One region of the Halanaerobaculum tunisiense genome, then DNA from elsewhere that is predicted to be linked to it. Evidence: riboswitches for the same ligand, from Rfam matches in the RefSeq annotation. Region 1 holds a riboswitch; each other region holds the start of a gene.
What was found. A riboswitch is a leader RNA that binds a small molecule or an ion and turns the genes downstream of it on or off. The one in region 1 is predicted to bind lysine.
Positions count from the first base shown of each region.

Region 2: another riboswitch for lysine. It lies ahead of ACYQ3D_RS09070 (Na+/H+ antiporter NhaC family protein); the one in region 1 lies ahead of lysA (diaminopimelate decarboxylase).
Region 3: another riboswitch for lysine. It lies ahead of dapB (4-hydroxy-tetrahydrodipicolinate reductase); the one in region 1 lies ahead of lysA (diaminopimelate decarboxylase).

Region 1 is NZ_BAAHYI010000015.1:40,207-44,473, forward strand. Features, by position in the region: gene alr (alanine racemase) at 1-661, shown strand, start outside; gene ACYQ3D_RS11475 (TatD family nuclease-associated radical SAM protein) at 800-1,393, shown strand; lysine riboswitch at 1,485-1,635, shown strand; gene lysA (diaminopimelate decarboxylase) at 1,740-3,053, shown strand; gene ACYQ3D_RS11485 (CBS domain-containing protein) at 3,233-4,267, shown strand, end outside.
Region 2 is NZ_BAAHYI010000009.1:81,311-85,577, forward strand. Features, by position in the region: gene ACYQ3D_RS09065 (vWA domain-containing protein) at 1-25, opposite strand, end outside; gene ACYQ3D_RS09070 (Na+/H+ antiporter NhaC family protein) at 149-1,729, opposite strand; lysine riboswitch at 1,815-1,950, opposite strand; gene ACYQ3D_RS09075 (protease complex subunit PrcB family protein) at 2,012-2,488, opposite strand; gene ACYQ3D_RS09080 (hypothetical protein) at 2,676-2,816, shown strand; gene ACYQ3D_RS09085 (manganese efflux pump MntP) at 2,861-3,406, opposite strand; gene ACYQ3D_RS09090 (zinc ribbon domain-containing protein) at 3,431-3,637, opposite strand; gene ACYQ3D_RS09095 (DegV family protein) at 3,748-4,267, shown strand, end outside.
Region 3 is NZ_BAAHYI010000003.1:200,471-204,737, forward strand. Features, by position in the region: gene ACYQ3D_RS03995 (dipicolinate synthase subunit B) at 1-417, opposite strand, end outside; gene dpsA (dipicolinate synthase subunit DpsA) at 498-1,379, opposite strand; gene dapB (4-hydroxy-tetrahydrodipicolinate reductase) at 1,453-2,247, opposite strand; lysine riboswitch at 2,345-2,511, opposite strand; gene ACYQ3D_RS04010 (YlmC/YmxH family sporulation protein) at 2,602-2,841, opposite strand; gene dut (dUTP diphosphatase) at 2,880-3,314, opposite strand; gene ACYQ3D_RS04020 (VanW family protein) at 3,371-4,264, opposite strand.

The DNA.
Region 1 (4,267 bases):
TTTTTCAGTAGCTGATGAAGAAGATAAGACTTATACTTATCAACAATTAAATAAATTTAAAAAAGTTATAAGTGATTTAAAGAAAAAAGGAATAGAAATTCCAATTAAACATTGTGCTAATAGTGCGGCATTTTTAGACATTCCAGAAACTTATTTTGATATGGTTAGAACAGGAATTATAACTTATGGCCTTTGGCCATCTGATGAAGTAAATAAAGAATTAGATTTAAAACCAGGGTTGAGATTAAAAGCTAGAGTGGCTCATGTAAAAGAAGTTCCCCCTGGGACGGATATTAGTTATGGACGAACTTATACAACTAAGAAGAATACAAAAATAGCTACTGTACCATTAGGATATGATGATGGATATTGTAGGTTACTTTCATCTAATAGTTATGTTTTAGTTAATGGAGAGAAGGCCCCAGTAATAGGAAATATATGTATGGACCAATTTATGATAGATGTAAGTGAAGTTGGTGCTGTAAAGGTTGGAGATGAGGTGGTTCTTATTGGAAAAAGCGGAAATGAAGAAATTACAGCAACTGAATTAGCTAATAGAATAGGTACTATTAATTATGAAGTAGTTTGTATGGTAAGTAAAAGAATACCTAGAGTTTATATTAAGAATGAAAAAGTAACTAAAGTAAAAAAACTAATTTAATTCTTTGGCATATGATATAATAGCTTAGGCTGATTAGTTTAAAAGAAATATTTTACTTTTAAGAAAGATCATCAATAACTAAGGTGCTGATTATTTAAGTAGTCAGTATCTTAGTTATTGATTTGAAGGAGGGATAAAATGACAATAACTTATCAATTAGATAATAAACTGTATATTAATTTAACCAATCAATGTAGTAATGATTGTAAGTTTTGTATTAAAAACTTTAAAGATGGTGTTGGTGGTTATAATTTAAGGCTTGATAAAGAACCAACAGCTAAACAGGTAATAGATGAAATAGGAGATGCTGCAGAATATAAGGAAATCGTTTTTTGTGGTTATGGAGAACCATTAATTAGATTAAATAATGTAATTAAAATAAGCCGTTATTTAAAAGATAATTATTCGCCGATTCCTATTAGAATTAATACTAATGGGCAAGCTAATTTAATTCATAATAAAAATGTAGTACCTGAATTAGCGGGAATTATAGATCAAATATCAATTAGTTTAAATGCATCTAATGCTGAAACTTATCAGCAGATTTGTCAATCTAAATTTAAATTAGATGCTTTTCCAGGAGTAGTTAAATTTATAAAAGAGGCTAAAAAATTTATTCCTAAAGTTATTGTTTCTGTAGTTGATTATTCTATAGTTGATGTAGAATCTTGTAGAGAGTTAGCTAAAGATATAGGAGTGAAATTTAGACTTAGACATTTTAAGAAAAATTAAATAAGATAGTATTAGGAGAAGTTAGAGATAATTTTTGCAAAAAAATTGACAGAAGATAATAAGTATGTTATTCTAATTGCGAATTAAATAATTAAAAGATAGAGGTGCAATAGCAATAATGACTTGGAACTAAAGTGAAGTAGCTATTGCCGAAATCTTAAGTATAGCACAAGACTTAAGGTTGGTACTATAAATTAATGGTTATAGTACTGTCACAATTAATGTGAAGAGCTATCTTATATGCTGTATATTAGAAGTTAATGCGGTTATGAGGGAGCTCATAACCGTTTTTTTAATTTTAAATTTAGTAGTTAATTTGAGTAGGGAGAAAGGAGTAGTTATAGTTATGAAATTACAAGGAACAATGAATATTAATCAGATAGGAAATTTAGAAGTAGCTGGTCATGATGTAGTAGATATTGCTGAGGAGTATGGTACGCCTTTATACATTTTAGACGAAGAGGAAATCAGAAATAATTGTCAAGCTTATAGAGAGGCTTTTGAGAAATGGTATCCTAATTCAGAGACTTTATATGCTAGTAAAGCCTTTTTATCAACTGCTATGGCTAGAATTATTAACCAAGAAGGACTAGGTTTGGATGTAGTCTCTGGGGGGGAGTTATATACTGCTTTAGAAGCTGATTTTCCAGTGGAGAAGATTTATTTTCATGGTAACAATAAGACTCCTGATGAAATTGAATTGGCTTTAGATGCCGAAGTTGGCACCTTTGTGGTGGACAACCAATATGAATTAGAATTATTAAATCAGTTAGCTGGTAAGCAAGATATGACCCAGGAGATTTTATTGCGGGTAACTCCAGGGATTGAGGCCCACACTCATAGTTATATCCAGACCGGACAGACTGATTCTAAATTTGGGGTAGGAGTCCAAAATGGTTTAGCCCTAGAAGTTATTAAGCAAGCTAAAGAGTTAGAAAATGTTAAGTTGACTGGTTTACACTGTCATATTGGTTCTCAGATCTTTAAGCTAAAGTCCTTTGGGAAAGCAATTGAGATTATGATGGACTTTGTAGAAGAAGTAAAAGAAGAAACTGGTTTAGTAATGGAGAAGTTAAACTTAGGTGGCGGAATTGGAATTCCTTATACTGCAGAAGAGGATAAACCAAGTATTGACCAGTACGCTGAAATTGTTACTAAGACAATTAGGGAGACTTGCGAGAAATTAGATATGCCCTTGCCGAAGATTATTAATGAACCAGGTCGCTCAATAGTGGGGACTGCAGGTTCTACTATTTATCGGGTTGGTTCGATTAAGGAGATTCCTGAGATCAGAAAGTATGTAGCTGTTGATGGCGGGATGCCTGATAATATTAGACCAGCTCTTTATGATGCCCAGTACGAAGCTACTATAGCTAATAAAGCTGACCAAGATCCAACGGAAGAGGTAACAATCACTGGTAAGTGCTGTGAATCAGGCGATATCTTGATTAAAGATATAAAATTACCAGAGGCTGAACCAGGAGATGTGTTATTAACCTCCTGTACTGGTGCTTATGGTTATTCTATGAGTAGTAATTATAACGGACTACCAAGACCAGGTGTCTTATTATTAGGTGAGGATAGTATAGATTGGATTGTTAAACCAGAAAGCTATCAAGATTTAATTAGTAATGATGTAGTGCCCGAGAGACTTAAGTAATTAGTTTAAGAAGGATTTAATTATAAATTAAGCAAGAGCGCCTTAGAGCGTTCTTGCTTTTTTTTTAAGGTTGTTTGTGGTATAATATAAACCCTGGTAGATTATTAGTTTGAGTGTGAGGAATATGTGTGGTCGATAGCTAATGACTAATTAGTAAATAATATAGAGTGCTAGGTGATATGATGAAATTAATTACAAGTCATCAACGGACTGATTTTGATGGATTAGGGGCTATGGTAGCAGTGCAGAAGTTATACCCTGAGGCTACTATGGTGTTTCCTGGTAAGTTAGCTAATAATGTAAAAGAGTTTATGACTTTATATAAAGATCGGATACCTGTTAAGCATACTAGTGAGTTGGATAAATCTCAGGTATCTAGAATTATTATGGTGGATAATCAGCTACCAGAGAGAACAGGAGATTTAGCTGATTTATTTGCTCAAGAAGAGGTTAAGGTTTTAATCTATGATCACCACGAAGAAGAGGAAGAACAGAATCAGAATCGAATTGTTAAGTCAGTGGGGGCTACTACTACTATTTTAGTTGATAAACTTCTTAGGGCAGAGTTAGAAATTACTTCCTTTGAAGCTACTTTATTTGCTTTAGCGATTTATGAGGATACAGGCAGTTTAATTTATAAGAGTACTACTGCTCTAGATGCTCAAATAGTAGCAGCTCTATTAAACCGGGGAGCTGACTTAGAGATTGTAGAGGAGTATATGGATTATTCCTTAGACCGGAAACAACAGAAATTATTTAATAAACTACTCGATTCTATTCACCAGATTTCAGTTAAAGGGTTAAAGATTGATACTTTCCAGGCTGAGGTTAGTGAGTACATTCCTGATATATCATTGTTGGCCCAGAAGTTAAATGATCTACATAATTGTGATGCTTTGTTTGTTTTAGTTAAGTTTACTGATCAAAATAAGGTATTAGTTATCGGGCGTAGTAATCAGGATAATATTAATGTAGGAGAAATACTAAATCATTTCGGTGGAGGCGGCCATAATCGAGCTGCTTCGGCAACTATGAAGTGTGAAGAGAGATGTGATTTATTAATTTGGGAGCAGGAGGTGCTAAAAGTAGCTCGGGAAAAGATTAATCCTGCTGTTTTAATTAAGGATGTAATGTCCAGTCCAGTCAAGACGATTACTCCCGATACTACTATGGAAGAAGCAGAGGAGATTATGCTTCGCAACGGCTGGTCGGGA
Region 2 (4,267 bases), on a different contig from region 1:
AAGTTATATTCTGCTTTAACCTCATTAAAATCCCTCCTTTTTTCAACTTAAAATCCATCATCTTCTTAGTATAATCGTATTCCTAATTTATTTTTTTATTACTTAAAATTAAAAATCCCAGCGGGAAATCCGCTGGGATCTGGACAAACTAGGCAACTCGTTCTTTATCTTCTGTTGTAACTTCCACTTCTTCAACTTGCGAACCATAGAAATTAACCAATAAATATAAAGCAATACATCCTAGGGCTAATAACGGAAAAACTACCCAATAAGGCAGATCAAATCCAGCTGGTAGAAAACCAAATACTATTGATACTGCTCCTACCATTAGAGCATAAGGTAATTGCGTATTAACATGATCAATATGGTCTGCTGCTGATGCTGTGGAAGACATTATTGTAGTATCTGAAATAGGACTACAGTGATCTCCTAGTACACAACCAGTTAATACTGAACCAATTGTTGGTAACATAGGTGCTCCAAATTCAAAGGCCATAGGAATAGCTAACGGCATAATAATTGCGTTAGTACCCCAAGAAGTACCTGTAGAAAAAGCTACTATAGCAGGAATAATAAACATCATTGTTGGTAGCAAATAAGGAGGGATGAATCCTTTAGTCATAGCTACAATATAATCTGCTGTGCCTAGTTTATCAATTACTGTTCCTAGTGACCAAGCTAAAATTAAAATTCCACAGGCTGTAGCTAATGCTTTAGCCCCATTCACCCAACTATCCACTACTTCTTCGACTGCTAAATTAGATTTAAATAACGCCAAAAGACCTGCTACTAGAGTACCACTAAAGGAAGCCCATAATAATACGACACTAGAATCAGCATCACCAAAGGCTTGTCTAATACTTACATCTGCTGCCATACCTCCACCATCATACCAAAGACCAATTAAAGCAATTATAATTACTGAAATAATAGGTAAAAAGGCATCATGCCACTTCATATTATTATTTTCTTTGTGCTCCATATCTGTTAATTCTTCTGAAGCCATTGGGCTAGCTCCATCAGCTAATAATTTACCTGTAGTTCTAGCTCTATTTTCTGCTTCCCACATTGGCCCGAAGTCTTTACCAGTCTTAATTATTATAAAGACCATTACCAAAGCTAAGATACTATAAAAACGATACGGGATTGTTTTGATAAAAGTAGAATAAACATTAGCTTCAATTCCTAACTTAGAAAAAGCATCTTGGATTAAGCCCATCTCATAACCTACCCAAGTAGAAATAAAAGCCATACTAGTTACTGGAGCAGCAGTACAATCAACAATATAAGCTAATTTTTCTCGAGAAACTTTCAGTTTGTCAGTAATTGACCGCATTGTATTTCCTACAATTAAACTATTAGCGTAATCATCAAAAAAGATCAAAATCCCCATAATCCAAGTAGCTAATTGGGCTCTTTTAGCTGTTTTAGCCTTCTTAGCTATAAAATCAGCAATGGCATTAGTAGCTCCTGATTTAGTAATAATCCCTACCATACCTGATAAAATCAATAAGAAAAGTAAAATAGATGCATTCCAAGAATCTGTTAAAGAGCCTACAATATAAGTATCAAGAGTCTTCATAAATCCTACCAATGGGTTAAAATCAGCTAAAATAGTTGCTCCGACAAGTAAACCAGTAAATAAAGAAATCAACACTTCCTTACTCCACCAAGCTAACAAAATAGCTAGTAACGGTGGTAATAATGATAATATACCATAACTTTCCATGTTCTTTCCTCCTTGTTATAAATATTAATGACCATTAAAAAAACTCTGGAAAGTTTTTCACTCACCAGAGCTGTCAGTTGCTAATCGGTGAGATAGTACTCCACTAATAGATAGCGACAGTCTTATATCTATTCGATATAAGACCAACAGATTGACTGTTTCGGCAATTATCCCTTTCCCTTTATTAGGTATTCTTGATAATTGCACCCTCTATCTCAATTATTCAGTTTGCTAAGACAGTATAACATATATGAGCAATTTGTGCAAATAGAAACTATAAACTTAATTTACCGCAAGAGTAATTAATTTTTCTTGCTGGGTAGATAAAAAGACTACTTGATTGATTTCATCTTTAGTGAGTGGTACTTTAACAACATCCTGCGGATAAGTAATTACTTGGGTTACACTTTCTTCTGGAGCTGGGCCAACTGCTTTAACAGTTACATACAGCTTTTTTTCTTGCTGTCTGATTTCTTTAATTTTAATCTGATAACCTCCTGAAGGTTGTTTACCTAATGTAACATAGACTGCTAGTCCAGTTTCTAATTCTAAATTCTGGATTCCTCTTAGTTCGCCTCTTAAACTTTCTATATTTTGCGGTGTAATTACAGTAGCCTGCTTTTGGTTAAGGTAGTTACCAGTAAACTGGTCTCCATCTAATTTTGTTTGATCCTGATAGATTAACTCTCCTTGATTTTGACAGCCAGTAATTACTAAAATCAGTACTATTAATAAACTAATCAGCACTTTCTGTCGCATAATTTTTCACCTCACAATCAAACTATAACTAGCTTATTATCTATTATATTATATTCTCTAAAACAATGCAATTTTAAAATTTTGGTACTAACTTTAAATTACATTTTTACAATATTTCGTGTAGGATATTAGATTACTACTTAAGACAAAATAATAATAAGTTTAACTTGTTAAGGAGGGAGAAATAATGCTTACTAGAATCAAGAATCAATTAAGTAATACTAGGCAGCAGGAACCTAAAAAAGATAATCTCTATTCAACATTACTCTTAACCTTTGCTGGTGCTTTTTTATTAGGCAAGGCTCTCAACTGGATGAAGAAAAGATAAACTAACAGCCAGGGTTTAAGCCCTGGCTCAGGTTTAAGAAGATACTACAACATCATATTTAGCCCAAAAACAACCAGAATAATACCTCCTAAATAATCTGCATATTTTTCCACCAAACTGAAGTTTTTAATGTAGTTAGCTATTACTAGAGAACTAAAAGTTAATAAACTAGTAACTACTCCAATGACAATAGTTTTACTAATGATTGTAACTAGATTTAAATTATAAAGAACGGAAAAACCAACTCCTAAAGCATCAATGCTAACACTAACACCTAAAATAATATAAGTCATAAAAGTAAGATTGTGGTAAATATAAGTTTCCTCTTGTTGATAACCTTCTTTAATCAAAAATAATCCTAATAATAAAATTATAAGCCCACTAACATAACCACTGATACTAAAGAAATGACTATCAATATAATTACCTACTATAGCTCCTAATAAAGAAAATAGAAATTGAAATAAACCAAAAGAAAAAATCAGCCCTAATTTCTCTTGCGACTTTATTTGACTACCGCAGCCTATTCCTAAAGCAACTCCAAAAGCATCTAAAGCTAATGCTATAGCAATCGGAATAACACTTATCATTTACTACCACACACCTTCTATTTATTAATCAGTAAAGAAATCAAAAATATTACTTAAAGTACTGGTATCTTCTTTAAAAAGTTCAGTATAACCACATTTGCTACAAGTTATTGTAGTAAATTTCTTACTTTGCACATCAAATAATTTAGATAAGCCCCCTCCAGTAGCAGAAAAGGTATCTGTCTCGTAATTATTATTGCTACATTTAGGACAAGTATAATCTGTAGTCATAGTCTCACCTCCAATTAGTGACATTATACATAAAATTAACGCTATTGTCATATTATAATGTTTGTGATACAATTTAAATATCAAAATTAACACTAAAAGGTGGAATGATAATGAAAAAAATAGGTATCTTAACAGATAGCACTTGTGATTTACCATCCGATTTACTAGATCAGTTACCAGTTAGTATGGTCCCGCTTAAAATTATCTATTCGGATCAAGAGTATCGTGATAAGGTTGAAATCCAGCCCCAAACAGTTTATGACCAACTAGTTACTGAAGTTCCTACTACTTCTATGCCAGCTCCTGAAGAAATAAAGGATAAACTTCTTAATCTACAAGAAGCAGGCTATACTCATATAATTGCACTCCATATTTCCAGTGGCTTAAGTGGAACTTATAATCTAGTCCAAATGGTCAGTCAACAACTAGAAGATATCACAGTAGAAGTTATTGATTCTAAAGCACTATCAATGGGCCTAGGTAGTGTTGTCTTATATGCTGCTGATTTAATCAAGCAACAAGTACCTTGGCCCGAATTAGTCACTAAAACACAACAAAAAATAAAGAATACAGAAGTATTTTTCGTACTTCAAAACTTAAAATATCTACGTAAAGGGGGGCGGATTGGAC
Region 3 (4,267 bases), on a different contig from region 1:
TTGAGCATTATTGCCTAAAGCATCATTAGTAGCAATAGCCAAGACAACAGGCCGACTATTTCTTAGTTGGGCTTTTACTGCCATAGTAACTGTTGTATCAGTAATTCCATTAGCAATCTTAGCTGTAGTATTTCCTGTACAAGGAGCAACAACCAATAAATCCAATAGTCCTTGCGGGCCAATAGGTTCTGCTTCTAGAATTGTAGTTATTGGTTCGTGACCAGTTATCTCAACTATCTGTTCTCTCCATTCTTCACTAGTTCCAAATCTAGTATCATGCTGTTGGACTGCTTCTGATAAGATAGGATATACAGTAGCCCCTTGCTCTACCAATTTTTCTAGAGCGGGAATAACTTTAGCTAATGTACAATGCGAACCAGTTAAAGCAAAACCAATAGTTTTATCTGCAACCTCCACAGACAAGCACCTCCCTAATTTAGTGTATAGTTGAGAATTGACAGTTGATAGTTAGAAACTCAAATCTAAACTACTCTCAACTATACACTATTAACTATAAGTCGAGGGATAACAGCACCTAATATCTCTCCAGCACTATCAGGAGCTACTTTACCAGGTAATCCTAAGGCTAATTCAGCTTGAATACCTAATTGTTCAGCAGCTGCAAAATCTGTCCCTCCTGGCGCAGAAGCCAAATCTATAATAAGGGTTTCTGAATCTACCTGCTCTAATACTGACTGCTCCAGCACCTCAACTGGTACTGTATTAAAGATAAAATCAGCTTTACTTATCTCAGCTGCTAAATCAGCAAAATCAACTGGAGTAAGGCCCATCTCTTTAGCTCGGGCTAAATCTTTATGTTTTCTTGCTACCCCAAAGGTAGTACTACCTAACCCCTGTAACATCCGCGCTAGGGTCAATCCTACTCTACCTAGTCCTAAAACAAAGGAATTATTGCCGTGTAAATTAATAGCTGACTCTCTAATTGCTAATTCAATCGCCCCTTCAGCAGTAGGTATAGCATTCAAAATAGCTACCTCATCTAAATCGGCTAATTCCACTAAGTTTAGCTGGTACTTAGCACACCAATTCTTGATCTGAGGGGTAGCAAACCCGATAAAGAATTTAGTACCTGGCTTTAATTGAGCAAAAAAATCTTCCTTTAATCTCACTTCCTGATTACTAAAGGTCTTCTTGATTTGGTGTTGCTGATCCACTCCAGTCATAGGAGCAATAACTGCAGCTAGATCTGGAGATAATTCTTGCAGAGAATCCACTATAGTAATCCCAGTTGGCTGAGTAGCCGGGTCACCTAGTACTTCTAGCTTAGCTCCTGTAGTATTTAAGATAGATAGTAACTTAAGTTCTCTCTGATCTCCACCTAGTAGAGCCAATTTCTTTCCTGTTAGATTATGACTCACTAGCTATCCCTCCTTTTCTTAACACCATTATATGTAACAAACTTCTAAGTAGTGCTTGTCTGGTTTAATTTTTTTATAAATCAAGTAAATTTTCTAATCCATAAACAACTCCCTCAACTGTAGAACACCGTCTGATAGCTAACTCAACTCCGGGCATAAAGGACTTCCGGTTAATAGAATCATGCTGGAGTTTGAATGTCTGACCTTCACCACCAAAGATAACTTCTTGGTGGGCTACTAAACCTGGCAACCGAACACTGTGAATATTAATTCCATCTTGTTGACCACCTCGAGCTCCTGTTAATTCCTCTATTTCTTCTATTGCTTGCTCTGTACTATCTAAGTTCTCATTAATCAACTCTGCTGTCTTAAGTGCTGTTCCTGAAGGAGCATCTAATTTATTATTATGATGAAGTTCAATAATCTCTACATCATCCATAAACTTAGCTGCTTGCTGGGCAAAATTCATCATCAGGACAGCTCCAATAGCAAAATTAGGAGCAATTACAACTGTATTAGCTCCTTGATTCAAGTCTTCAATCTGAGCTAAATCTACTTCAGTAATTCCAGTAGTCCCTACTACAATATCCACCCCTTGCTCTAAAGTAGTCTTAATCTGCTCCATTACTATCTGGGGAGTAGTAAAATCCACTACTACATCAGGGTTAACCTCTTTTAAAGTAGCTTCTAAATCCTCTCTAATCTTAACTGGTTCCTCCTCTAATCCTAATAATTGGTTGATATCCTGACCTACCTGAGATACATCTACGGCACCAACCAACTTAAAATCCTCTACTTCAGCTACCATCTCCACTACTGCTTGCCCCATTTTCCCATTAGCTCCCGAAACTAAAACTTTAGTTGCCACTTTATCACCTCTTTGATTGATTTAATTACCAGATTGAATAATTTAATTAGCAAATAACAAAAGCGATTGGTAGCTACCAATCGCTTCGCAATCGAAACGATAAGATAGCACTTCACTAGAAGTCTAGCGACAGTTTTGTATCTCTTAAATACAAACCCAGTTTAACTCTAATTATAATCAGAGTTAAACTTCGGCAATAACTCCTTTCATTATCCAAGTTAGCTCCAGATAACTACTGATAATTATTGCACCTCAATCTTACCCTTATTATTTACTTAGACTGTCTATTATATTGTCTAATATTTAATCGACTTTGTCAAGCCTAAAAGGATAAAAATGTTAGATCATTGCTAGCTACATCATCTCCAGAGGCAAGTCTACAATTATTATCTCCGTTCCTATTTTAACTATTGCATCCCAAGGGACCTCTAACTCCTCTCCTCGACTAAAAAAACCTCTTTGGATAGGTAATAAGATAGACTCTAAAGCACCTGTCTTGCTATCAAAGACTAATTCTGTCTCATTAATCAAACCTAACCGTTCTCCATTATGTAGATTTATAACTTCCTTTCCTTCTAACTCACTAAGTCTCATTTAACCACTCCTTTCTGACAGATTAGAGCTAAGAGACTTTAAACACCTGTATGTCCATAACCACCTGTTCCTCGTTGGGTAGCAGTTAAATCAGTTACTTCTTCCCATTCTACTCTTTCGTACTCTTCTATAATTAGCTGGGCTATCCTAGCACCCTGGTCTACTTGATAAGGCTCTGAACCATGATTAATCAAAACAACTCCTAGCTCTCCTCTATAAGCGGGATCAATAGTTCCTTCAGCATTTAAGACTGTAACTCCCTGGCGGAAAGCAAGTCCACTTCTAGGGCAGATCTTGCCCATATAACCACTAGGTATTTCTAAAGCTAGACCAGTTTTAAATAACTTATACTCTCCAGGCTGTAAAATTTTAGCTTCAATTGAGTGCAAATCAAGTCCCGCATCTTCCTGACTCCCGTGTTGATATTCTGGTAAAATAGCTGCTTCATCTAATTTTTTAATTTTAAGTTTCATTTAAATTCCTCCTTTAGATATTTTGAAGTTTACTTAGTCTTAATCATAAACTGAAGTTATTCAGTTTCCTGTAACTTCTTCTGGGCCAATTCCTCTTTTCCTGCTTTCTGACCTAAAATAACCACTTTTAATCTAACTCCTTGTAGCTGAGCTCGAATAATAACTGGACTAGCTAATTTATTCTTAAATTTAAGATCAAAATAATCCCAAGCTACAGTAGCATCTTGCCCTTCTGGCACATAGCCTACATCCCGAGAGTGGAAATGGCGCTCTATGATCTTAAGTTCATCAACTGCTGGTATAGCATTAAATAAAGTACTGGACACCTGGCAGATGCCACCTCCTACTCCTGTAGTCACCTGACCATCAATAATTTCTGGGCCTTCTTGAAAGCCATTCTCCTTAGTCCGCGGGCCAACTACTTGATTAAAAGAAAATACCTCTCCGGGAGCAACCAACTGATTATCAATCAGCTTAGTAGCTAATTTAATATTAGCCTTCCGACTTTGACTGCCAGTTACTATGGTGCTATAACTACTTAATTCATAGTTGATTTTTTCAATCTCTGCTGCTTTTAAATAAGGTTCTAGAGAATACATAACAGGTTCGATTTTACTGTCTGGCTTTGCTGTATAAATCCGATTCAAAGTAGCAGTAATATCCACTATCTGGCCCTTAACTGCTGGCTTTATCTTGCCTGTAGCAGCATCAAGCCGAGCCGGTAAGGGATAACTAGTCAACTGTGAAGTTTTATTATGAACTAAATCCTCCACTTCTACAGGAAGGTAACCACCTAAATTTTGATCTCTAAAATAAACATCCTCTTCTACTCCCCCAAAAAAACGAATTAAATTATCCACCTCAGCCACTAAAACAATTACTAAAGAAACAATTACTACAACAATAGCTAGTAAAATTAGTTTACGCCGTAGATTAGTTTGATATCCCATCTA